Regions from separate parts of the Natronincola ferrireducens genome, predicted to be linked through region 3. Evidence: riboswitches for the same ligand, from Rfam matches in the RefSeq annotation. Region 3 holds a riboswitch; each other region holds the start of a gene.

Region 1 (4,039 bases), 1.0 Mb from region 3:
ATAAGTGTCCCATAGCTTTTCCTTGATTTTAAAAGGGTCTTCTTTCCGATAGTCAACATCGTATATTAGGTGATGAAATAACCTTTTCCTATCCTGGATGGAGGGTATTTCCCTTAAGGCCTTCCCTCTTATAGCCCCTAATATATCTAGGAGGTCTCCGTAGATTTCTCCGTAGATAGATTCCAGTTCTTCTTTGATTTTTCGGGAAAGCATGGGGCTTTTCCCTTCAGTGGATATAGTTATTGTTAAGCTTCCACGGTTGATGGAGGCAGGAAGGATAAAGTCTGATAGGTGTCGAGAATCACCAACATTAATAAAAATCTGTCGCTGATTTGCTTCCTGTTTACACCTTTTATTAATATCAGCATCATCTGTAACCCCATAAGCTAAAATACTTCCATCTAAATCCCCTGTTGTATAGGGCTTGTTTTTATGGACAATTTTATTGTCCTTCGCTAGTTTTTCCAAGGCAGGGGTTAGCTTGGGGCTTATAACCGTCACAACAGCACCATACTCCAGTAACGTTATCACCTTCCGCTCTGCCACCTCACCGCCCCCCACAACAGTACAGGGTTTTCCCTTGATTTCAACCATCATTGGATAATATAAAGCCATTGTTCTTCTCCTTATTTCAAAATTTCTATAATCCTAAAAATTCATCTACAAAGGAAGCCATTTCTTCTCCCTTACCCTTCACTCCCGCATCCTTCAACTGAAGTATAGGTTTTCTCCACATCTTTTTCACCAAACTTCTAACAATAATTTCTATGGTTTCCCTATCTTTTTCAGGTATATGAGAAAGCTTTTTAAACATTTTTTCAAGCTCTTCATCGGTTAATCGTTGACTATAGTTTTTGATGGCCTCAATCTTGGGATATATCGGTAGACATTGATACCAATCTTCATAGCTGTCAATGGCAACTTCAATATATTGTCGAACCTCTTTAATTAAATTTTGTCTCGAGGCTAAATTTTCATCAGCAATTTCCTTTAATTGGTCTATATGGAATAGTCTTATCCCTTCTATTTCTCCAATGGCAGGATCGATATCCCTCGGCAAAGCAATATCTACAATACACAGTTCTCTCCCCTGATCATACCGGACTTCAAATTCTTCCTTGTGGTAAATATAGTGGGGTGCACCTGTAGCTGTAATAACGATGTCTACTTCCTTTAACACATCATATTTCCTATTGAAATCAATGTGTTGAATATGACTATGTTTGTTGCTAAGAGCCTCTATGGTTTCCCTTCTTCTGTTGCAAATATAAATCCTTTCAACACCTCTATCGATTAGATGCTCCACCGCCAGTCTACTCATTTTCCCAAAGCCAATGACTAATACCTTTTTGTCTATTAAGCCTTTTAGTTGTTTCTCAACTTGCTTTACGGCTATATAGCTAATAGATAGAGGGTTTTCAGAAATATTGGTTTTGGTTTTGACTTCTTTAGCTGTGGTAATAGCATCTAAAAATAGTTTGTTTAGCACCTTACCGCAGCCTTTAACCTCCATTGCCCTATGATGGGCTTCTTTCACCTGTCCCAATATTTGATCTTCTCCTAAAACCAAGGAGTCCAAACCACAACAGACTTCGTATAAGTAGGTTACAGCTTCCTTTTTCCTTTTAAATACATAATGTCCTTCCAGTTCTTCTTGCTTCAATTGAAAAAAATCTGTGTAAAAATTCTTAAACCATTTTTCTGCTAGATTTGTATCCTCTACCACACTAATGATTTCACTGCGATTACAGGTGGATAGGATAACCCCTTCTTTTATAAAGGGGTCCTCCTTCATAATATTATAGGCCTTCTGTAGCATCGACTTGGAAAATGCAACCTTTTCCCGAAGGGTTATAGTAGAATTTTTATGGGTAATACCAAATACAACTACCTTCATTACTCATCACCTTCTATGTTTTTAGAATGTAAGGGCCAAAGCCTCTTTACCTCTTTCTTTAACAATCTCTGCAACTCTTCTATCGGCTCCTATATGCTTTGCCATAATAAATTTAATGGCTGGATACTTTTCCTTTACTTGGTCTAACTCTTCTGGAATATCATATTTAATATGATTTCCTTGAAAGAGGAACATTGGAACAATAACAATCTCCTCTGCTCCTTTATTTACTAACTCATCTATTCCCTCATGAAAGCTTGGTTTTGAAATCTGTAGGGAGCCAAAACCCAGTAGAGGAAACTCCTCCTTATTTCTCTCCTCTAACATTGCTATAATTTCCTTTAAAATGTCATCTGCTTCCTTTGCTTTACTACCATGGGCCAATACAAACAATCCTCTTTTCATGAATATGCCTCCTTATTAATTATGAAATCTTAGTTGTTTTGTTGTAAAATAAAAAAAATCCACTAGAAGTGGATTTTGTATGTCCTGAAATAATTTTTCTATTACAGTACTACAAACATCCCCTCCCTCCGAAGGTTGTTGTCAGCTTTAGGCTGGTCTCCTGACTCGTGAATCCCTTTACTCTCGACGCCTTCCCAAATTCAGTTCAGTGGCTGTTGTCGATTTCATCCTCACTTACAGTAGCGGGGGCTGTAGCGGATTTTCACCGCTTTCCCATTTAAGTTTCCTATGAAACACCTAAACGTATAAATCTTTTTTTATTTTAAATTGTTTTTTGATATGGTTTGTCACAAACATCATATCAAAATTCCCTTGTGTTTTCAATAGAAATATAAGGTTATAAAAAAAGTCCTGGTGTTATGGTTGATTATGGATGATTAGATTTCTGTTTTAAAAAATATAGTTGGGACAATAGCTAGCAATAATAATAAGACATAAACAATTATAGTCTGTATGGAGAAAACGTTGTTGATAGTATCTCCTAAAAAGGTATATAAAATGACTTTGGGGGTAATCCCTAGAAGGCTTCCTACAAAAAATTTTTCGTAGGATATTCCTACTAATCCAGCTCCATAGCTAATGGGATCAATGGGAAATCCAGGGGTAACCCTCATGACAAATAACTTTCTTATAATTTCTTTATCTTGTATGCTTTGGAGCTTGATGATGTACCTTTCTCCTACAATTTTCTTAACAAGGTCCTGAAATTTGCTGCCTAGCCAAAAGCTTAAGGAAAAAGCAATCATTACTCCTATCAATGCAGCGATACTCCCTAGGAATGTGCCATAAATTAAGCCTCCAACGATAAAAATCACAACATTAGGGAAAAAGAGAAATGGCCGAATAGCAGCAATTCCTATAAAAACCAATACACCCCAAATCCCAAGGCCTTCTATCCCCCTTTGAAGTCTTTCTATATTCCATTGTATAAATAGGTGGTCCCTAAACTTAATTAATAAAATAATACCTATAAAAATTATAAAAATTGCTACTATAGCTTTAAACATTTTTCTTTTCTTCATGATTTTTTCCTTTCCAATACAAGAAGCTTCTATTCTATATACTTTAGCTTTCTTCACTAATTGCTGTTGACTAATTGTATGCCATAAAATTTAATTTATTGCCTATATCTTTTCCCCCCAGATTTTTTTACATTGTTTCAGTCTAACTTCTATAGTGTTTTTTGTAAAACCTCTATTTTTTAAAATTCTTTTTCTTTATAAAAGATGGTAATGCAATTTATAAGAGAAAATGATAGAATAGTAAATAGATTATAGCGAAACTTTATAAATGACAGGGGGGTTATTTTCATGAAAAAATTGTTTTCTTTATTACTTATACTAACATTACTTGCCCTTGGAGCTTATTTCTATGTACCCTCCTATTTATCTGTAGCCTCTAACGAAAACCCAGTAGAAATTACTGTGGCTGAAGGAGCTTCTTTAAATGCTGTAGCTGAACACCTTTATAATAAAGGTGTTATTAAAAGTAGACTTTGGTTTAAATATCAATCCCGCGCCGAAGGAATCGATAGGAGTATTAAACCCGGTACCTATACATTACATCCTAACATCAATTTAAATGAGATTTTTGAATTGCTACGAAAAGGTGTGCCAGAGAAGCCGATTGTTATAACCATACCGGAGGGCTTTACCCTTTATCAAATAGCCAACAGGG
Region 2 (4,039 bases), on a different contig from region 3:
TACCGCCGCCATAGCACCTATTTCCTTTGCAACCTGATATGCTAAGGCATCCAACACAATATTCGCCTCTTCATTGCCTTTTTCAGCCAGAGCCTCTACCTCACGGACATCCATCGTACCGAAGTAAGAATAAAGACCTCCCTTTCTAATCAGTTTTTCTTTTAATTCTTCATAGGTATACTTTCCTGAGAAACATAGCTTCACTAGTTGATCTGCTGGCAGTCCCCCACATCGATCTGGAGAAAAGGGACCTTCAGCCATGGCATTGTTTACATCTATCATCTTTCCTTTTTTATGGGGTGTTACGGAAACCCCTGTTCCTAAATGGGCCACCACAAAGTTTACTTCTTCATATTTTTTATCCATTTCTTTAGCTACCTTACGGGCAACAGCCTTCATATTTAAAGCATGGGATAAGCTGATTCTTCTTAAATCCGACAGCCCAGAAATTCTTGCTACTGGCTCCATTTCATCAACAGAAACAGGATCTACGATAAAGGCTGGAATGTTTAATTGATTAGCTAAATTCCAAGCCATAACAGCCCCTAAGTTTGAAGCATGTTCCCCTTGCTCTGCCCTTTTTAAGTCATCCACCATCTTTTCATTGACTCCATAAGTTCCCCCCAGCAATGGTTTAAGCAATCCCCCACGCCCTACTATTGCAGTTAAGGTGTTAAGTTCAGTACTTTCCTCTTTAAGGGCTTCTAGCACTAAATTTAGGCGATATTCATATTGACCAAATATACTGGAAAACTCTTTTAAATCCTTTACTGAATGCTCTACAATTTTTTTAAATAATAGGGTCTCTTCTTCATATATAGCTATTTTAGTTGAAGTTGCACCAGGATTAATTGCTAATATCCTGTTTTTTGAACATGACATAGAGATACCTCCTTTATAAATTAGTTATTGATAAGGTTTTTATTTATAAGTGAAATTTTATTTAAATAATACTCTATACTAAAATTTTATAATTATTGATGTTCAAGGAATACTCTATTGATTTCAACAAAAATTAGAAATAATAAAATTTATTCCTAATATTAGAATACAGAATATTAACTTCATTGTGAAATATCATAATTGTATATCAGTGATAAGTCAAAGTGATTTATATTGATAATCATAGAGGTACATGTTATTATTTTGGTATATAACTTATTCTGCATAAAAAATGAGGGGGGGATAATTATGGATATCCGACAATTACGCTATTTCATTGCTGTTGCAGAAAACTTAAATTTTACCGAAGCAGCTAAACAGCTATTTGTAGCACAATCCGCTGTAAGTCAACAAATTGCAGATTTGGAGAAAAAAATAGGTGTACAGTTATTCATTCGAAATAAACGTTCAGTAAAACTGACCAATGCTGGAGCTGTACTTTTAAAGGAAGCTATTAGCCTTGTAAACAAGTCTGTAGAAGCAATGGAAAAAACTCGTCAAGCAGAATTAGGTATAATCGGTAATTTAAATCTTGGTTTTCTAGGTTATACCGAAAAGAACTTTTTACCCCATTTAATTAGACAATTCCGTAGAAATTATCCAAAGATAAACTTACATTTAAACCAATTTAATCATGGTATGCTGATAGAATCCTTAAATAATGATGAATTAGACATTGGTTTTACCTTTGCATTTAGTCTAGATAATATTGGAGGCCTAGAAAAAAACAGGATTTTCACTGAAACCCTCTCAATAGTAATGCATTGTGAGCATCCCCTTGCAAATAAAACTAGTATACATGTTGGTGATTTAAGGGATGAACGTTTTATTGCCCTTCATAGAAAAGAATCACCTCAAGGTTTTAATCAAACGCTCATGATTTGTTCAAATAATGGTTTTGCTCCAAACATAGTTAGTGAACCTAAACTTCTTAACACTGTATTATTATTGGTGGACTCAGGTATGGGGATAGCCATTCTACCAAAGAGTCTTAAACTCCATTCAAGTCCTAGTCTTCGTTTTATTGACATCGAAGGTGAAAAGATTGAGTATGAGTTGGTGGTTGCTTGGAAAAAAGCCAATGAAAATCCTTCAATTCCTTTATTTCTTAAGGAACTAGAGTTTGTAAAATCTCAATATTATAAAGATTTTTCAACCATTACATCATAATAGTACTCCTATTATGATGTACATATCCTAAATTTTGGGTTGCTTTTGTTTCTATAGCATGTTATACTTTAAGCAAATTGAATATAGTGTTAAACAAGTTCATTTATGAATTTAAAGGGAAGTTTGGTGCAAATCCAACGCGGTCCCGCCACTGTAATGGGGAGCTGCTTTACATATATGCCACTGGATATTATCTGGGAAGGCGTAAAACAGCAATGATCCTAAGCCAGGATACCTACTTGTATAACTACGCCACATACAAATTCACGGTGTATGGATTTGGGATTAATTGTCATGACTATAACCAACTAAACTTAGTTTGTTATAAGTCATAGCTGTTCAAATAACTTGACAAGTTTTTATCCTAATAACCTATGCCTTTAAGTCTAGGTTTTTTTTTAATTTCACTTTATTTAAGGAATTACATCAAAATCAGAGATATCCTGTATGTGCTCGACATTAATCGTCGCCCCCTTCAGCAAAATAAAAGCAAAATAAGCCATTTGCTCCCCTATTATTTTGCTGGAGATTGATTACTTTACTTCAGGTGCAGAACTGCACCTGAAGTAAAATTTTAATTCTATTAATCTTATGACAGCAGCTTTTTCTTTAATCAGCATCCCGGTTGCTCCAAGTTCAATTCATCCCTTATTAGGTGGATTGCTGGGAATTATTGTAGGGAAGCGTAATACTATTGCTGTCTTTATAGGTCTTTTATTACAGTCTGTTTTTTAAACATGGTGGCTTAACTGCTTTAGGCGCAAACATGCTAAAGCCTCTTAATATTCTATCCTTTGCATTTTAAACACATGTAAAAAAAGCTGTAGACATCCTATACTCTCCATCTAGGTATATAGGATATCTACAGCTTTATTTGTTATGTATTTTAGTAATATTTTTTATTAATATAGAAATTGTTCCATCTGGATTGTTTATGAACTCAACAACATCATTATTATTATAATAGCCAGAAGGTAAATTAATTTCAATGCCACTGTCGGTCTTTAGCCTATGGGTTTTAAGTTTTTTATTTACTACATTTGATGGTTGTAGGTTTACGATATTTTCCTTTAAACCTTCTTTCTTTATCTCATCAATATATTCATTTTGTATTTCATGATTACCTTGAAAGACTTCAGCAGCAATATTACTTATTTGAATTTCATCACATTCCCCCATGCTATCGGCTAAAGCTTCGTGTAATTTTGCTGTTTTCTTAAAATCCTCGTCAAAATATTTTTTGTTCAATTTCTTAGTTACTTTAGTAAGTATTTTAAATTTTTCATCATTAGATAGATCAAATGTACACTTCATAAATAATTTGGATAAATAGAAATCCTTATCTCCATTAATCTCATATTGTTTTTCTAATAATTTTATGTGATAATCTGATAAAGAAATTATTATACACTCATCTAGTTTTTGTGCATAACTGGGCAACGTAGTAGTTTGTTTAATTAACTTATTTACGTTTCCTTCATCAGTGCTCATCACATAATGTATATAGCTTGATTTGTAATTAAATTTCATTATTGCCATATAACTACTATTGTCCTGTTGAAAAACACAAAACACAACATCTCCTGGAGATATATCAGGATTTTTTGTCATGATTTCAAATAGATTGGTGGCTAATTCTGCAGTAATGGAAGTAAACTCCTCAGAATTAGATGCTATTTTTTCACATAGCTTATAAATAGTATTATCTGTATTTTCAAAAATTCCTTCCTTAACTTGCCCACTATTTATTACTTTTGAGATATGATTTTCAAGAAATTTAATTATATCTTCTTCTAATTCTATTTCTTTTGTTGAAATAATAGGGATTTGCACACTATTATCTAGGATATGTAGAATTGCCCTGACTATTACTATAGGAGACTCTTCCTGCATGTCATTACCTCCCTTGACTAAATTAATATTCTTT
Region 3 (4,039 bases):
TGAGATCCAGTAATTTCCTCACCTTTTAATATTGCTTCTGACAACATTTCTTTTGGTGGCTTACTAGCACTACAGGCTGTTAACATCGTTATAATCATGATACTAATAAGTAAAAATATCATGCCTCTTTTTTTCATTGTCATCTTTTTATCCCCCTTTATTGGTTAGGTTTTACCATATATTAACATATTCCATATGTCATTGTCCATAAGACTGCTAATGGCGATAAATCTCCTTGATTAATTCCTCTTCTAAGTGCTTTATCTCTTGAGTGCTATTAATATGTAGGGCATTAACTCCTCTATCCCCTATTATCCTACCCTCCTTTAATAAAATCATCCTTGAACAGATGGCTAGGATTTCTTCTGTATGATGGGTGGCATATAATATGGCTTTGCCTTCTTGACCTAAAGCCTTCATCATGTGTAGAATACATCTTCTTGATTGTAGATCTATCCCTACCGTAGCCTCATCCATAATTAATATTTCAGGACTATTCATTAGGGCGGCAGCAATATTGATTCTTCTCTGCATTCCCCCTGACAATTCTTTAATTTTTTTATTTTCATTGGGAGAAATCTCTACTATCTCCAATACCTCGTTTACCCTTTTTTTCAATTCCCCTTCCTTTAATCCATATAACTTCCCCAAAAAAATCAAATTTTCCTGTACCCTTCTATTGCTGTAGAGGGCTATTTCCTGGGGGATATAGCCAATCTTTTTTCGTACCTCCCCATAATCCTTTTCTATCCTTTTTCCATAATATTTTACATAGCCCTCCGAAGGCTTAAAAAGCGTAGCAGCAATGGATAGAAGGGTGGATTTTCCTGCTCCATTGGGCCCTACGATACCTACAATTTCTCCCTTATCTATGCTAAAGCTTATATCTTTTAATACCTTGTTTTTTCTATAACTATATTCAACATTACAAAACTCTATTACACCCATAACCCCAACTCCATTTCAATGCCCTTCTATATCCATTATAATATATATCTTTTATTAATCCAATTAAAAAGCAAATTACACAAAACAGTGCCACCATATATACTGGTGGCACTAACATTTGATGGGCTACTTTAACCTCTAAATTGTCATACTTGCTTCTTGAAAGGTAATCATATACTTCATCATATCACAAGCTGCCTCCACAATAGGAAAGGTTAAGGCTGCTCCCGACCCCTCTCCAAGACACATGTCCATATAAAGTATCGGCTTTATACCCAGTAATTCACTAGCCTTTTTGCCACCTATTTCAGCTGAAGCATGGGAAGCAATAAAATATTCCTTTGCTTTAGGCTCAATGGTTGCAGCAATCAATGCAGCGGCTGTTGCTATATACCCATCCACTACAACTGGAACCCTATTGGCTGCCGCCCCCAGCATCACACCAGCCATACCACCTATTTCTAATCCACCTACCTTAGCAAGAACATCAATCCCATCGGTAGGATTTGGATTGTTCAGATGAATAGCTTTTTCTATAACCTTTGCCTTATGTTGAATCCCCTCTGAAGATAGACCTGCTCCCCTTCCCGTGATGTCTTCAGGAGGATAGTTTCCTAAAACTGCTAAAATAGCTGTACTAGCAGTAGTGTTGCCTATACCCATCTCTCCTGTTCCTAAAAGATTGACACCCTTCTTTATTTCTTCATTAGCTATTTCTATCCCCACTTCTAAAGCTTTAATGGCCTCTTCCCTTGTCATGGCTGGTCCTTTAGCCATATTATCAGTTCCATATTTTATTTTCCTAATGATAACACCAGCATCATTAGGAATATCCTCTTTAATACCAATATCCACAGTAACAATTTTGGCCCCGGACATCCTACTTAAAGCACATACACCAGTTGTGCCTTTAGGAAAATTTAAGGTTTGTATAGCTGTTATTGCCTGAGGATTTGGAGCCACCCCCTCCTCATAAACACCATGGTCTGCCGCCATAACGATAATAGCTTTGTTGTCTACAACAGGTTTTACAGTTTTTGTAATACCTGCCAATTGTACTGCCAAATCCTCTAAGCGTCCTAAGCTTTTAGGAGGCTTGATGAGATTATCCACCCTCTCCCTAGCCTTTATCATTGTCTCCTGATCTAAGTTCTCAATTTTTTCAATCGTTTGTTGTAATAAATTCATTTTGTTTTTCGCCTTCCTTTTCTATAATAGATTTTAAAAAAATAAAAGCCCACAGTTTATTTAAACATCAAATAAACTGCAGACTTTTCCATCATCCACACATCTCAAAGCTAATAGGCAGGTCTCCTGGCTGAGGTTCATCATTTCATTGGACCTTCCCAGATCATCATCCAGTGGTATAATCAATGAAACTTCCCTTTACAGTGGTGGGACCGCTGAAGATTTCCACTTCATTCCCTATTCTCCCCCTAAGGGGCACCTACTGCTTTTATTCATTTATACATCTAAATTTATCCTACAATACAATGTTTTTTCAGTCAATAGTAAATTTTAAAATTTTACTGCTCCCATTGAATTTCAGTGCTTTTCCACTGCCCTTTTTTATAACGAACCACCATCAGTAGGGCCTCTACCATAAATTGTAGGGCAGTAGCTGCCCACACATAGCCTATATGGAGTCTCCATACAAAGACAATGAAATAAATAAGAGGGAGTCTTACTGTCAAATTGGTTATGAGGGCAATTTTAAAGGGTCCCTTTGTATCTCCTGCTCCCTTTAATGCCCCAGACACAACTATAGCAATGGCAATAGGAATCTGCTCAAGGGCTCCTACCCTTAGACATACAGCCGCCAAGGCCACTGTCTCATGATCTGTACTAAAAAGCCTCATGATAGGATAGGGAATGAGGAAAAAGGCTACACCTACTAAACCCATTAATATAGAGGCATATAGGACAGATTTTTTTGCACTTTCATCGGCATCCACAACATTATTGTCACCTAAATTCTGTCCTACTAGAGTGGTGGCTGCAATAGCAATGCCATATCCCGGCATAAAGGATATTGATTCGGCTGCTATTGCAAGGGAATGACCAGCAAAGGCTACTGTTCCCAATTGAGCAATCCAAAAGGAGGAAAGTAATCTACTTCCTTCGTTCATCAACATCTCCAGTCCTGCTGGAGTACTTAATCCCACTACATTCCTTATCGTCTTAAAATCCCATTTTATTAAATCCTTTATTTTCACCTGAATACCAGCTGTACCCCTAATGACGTAATACAAGGTAACAATCGCTCCTAAGGCTTGGGCACTACCTGTAGCAATAGCAGCCCCCCTTACCCCTAGCTCTGGAAGTCCCAATCTTCCAAAGATTAACCCATAATCCCCTATAATATTAAAAGTGTTAGCTAGAATAGCAGAAATTAGAGGTATAACTGTGTTTCCTGCTCCACGTAATATGGCATTGCCGATAACAAGAGGTATATAGAATATAAGCCCCCCCATTACAATCCTTAGATAATCTGTTCCAAGCACAATAACCTCAGGATCATCTACAATAGAAGTAATGATAGGCTTAGCAAATAGAATTCCCAATATACCTAATACTACACTCATCACCATACCTATTGATAGGGCCTGAGCCCCTATAAATTCAGCTTTCTCCTTTTCCTTAGCACCAATATATCTAGCCACCATAGCCGTTGCTCCTATCCCTAAGGCTCCAAAGATATGTCCCACCGCAAACATAATATTGGCTCCAAGGTTTACCCCTGTAATTGCTGCTGGTGTCAATCTCCCTACCATGGCAGTGTCAGCTGTCCATACTAGGGTATGCATCATCATCTCTAATATAGCTGGCCAAGCCAACAAAAAAATTTGCTTTGTAACATTATTCATCTTCAATCCATTAATCCTCCTGGGGGGTTACTAAAATACCTTTTAGAAATTTTGGTTTTTATCATAAGTATCTAAAATACTCCATATGTTTTTCTAAAGGATTTTGTTTCCTATACGATTCTTCTTATATAATTATAGTATAATATTTTGATAACAAAAAGAAAATTAACTTTATTTTAAAGAGAATATAAATATTTTAGTGGAAAAACAAAGGAATTTGAGGA

What was found. A riboswitch is a leader RNA that binds a small molecule or an ion and turns the genes downstream of it on or off. The one in region 3 is predicted to bind cobalamin.
Region 1: it holds a riboswitch for cobalamin, as region 3 does, so the genes downstream of both, BLS22_RS00030 (sirohydrochlorin chelatase) here and cobT (nicotinate-nucleotide--dimethylbenzimidazole phosphoribosyltransferase) in region 3, are expected to answer to the same signal.
Region 2: it holds a riboswitch for cobalamin, as region 3 does, so the genes downstream of both, BLS22_RS15630 (energy-coupling factor ABC transporter permease) here and cobT (nicotinate-nucleotide--dimethylbenzimidazole phosphoribosyltransferase) in region 3, are expected to answer to the same signal.

The regions. Positions count from the first base shown of each region.
Region 1 is NZ_FNFP01000001.1:3,503-7,541, reverse strand. Features, by position in the region: gene BLS22_RS00040 (precorrin-2 dehydrogenase/sirohydrochlorin ferrochelatase family protein) at 1-615, opposite strand, end outside; gene hemA (glutamyl-tRNA reductase) at 641-1,897, opposite strand; gene BLS22_RS00030 (sirohydrochlorin chelatase) at 1,919-2,302, opposite strand; cobalamin riboswitch at 2,436-2,618, opposite strand; gene BLS22_RS00025 (TVP38/TMEM64 family protein) at 2,740-3,384, opposite strand; gene mltG (endolytic transglycosylase MltG) at 3,673-4,039, shown strand, end outside.
Region 2 is NZ_FNFP01000003.1:197,346-201,384, reverse strand. Features, by position in the region: gene buk (butyrate kinase) at 1-882, opposite strand, end outside; gene BLS22_RS09225 (LysR family transcriptional regulator) at 1,192-2,112, shown strand; cobalamin riboswitch at 2,191-2,369, shown strand; gene BLS22_RS15630 (energy-coupling factor ABC transporter permease) at 2,704-2,847, shown strand; gene BLS22_RS09215 (nucleoid-associated protein) at 2,983-4,005, opposite strand.
Region 3 is NZ_FNFP01000001.1:1,014,931-1,018,969, reverse strand. Features, by position in the region: gene BLS22_RS04680 (hypothetical protein) at 1-143, opposite strand, end outside; gene BLS22_RS04675 (ABC transporter ATP-binding protein) at 217-948, opposite strand; gene cobT (nicotinate-nucleotide--dimethylbenzimidazole phosphoribosyltransferase) at 1,087-2,136, opposite strand; cobalamin riboswitch at 2,236-2,414, opposite strand; gene BLS22_RS04665 (MATE family efflux transporter) at 2,475-3,815, opposite strand.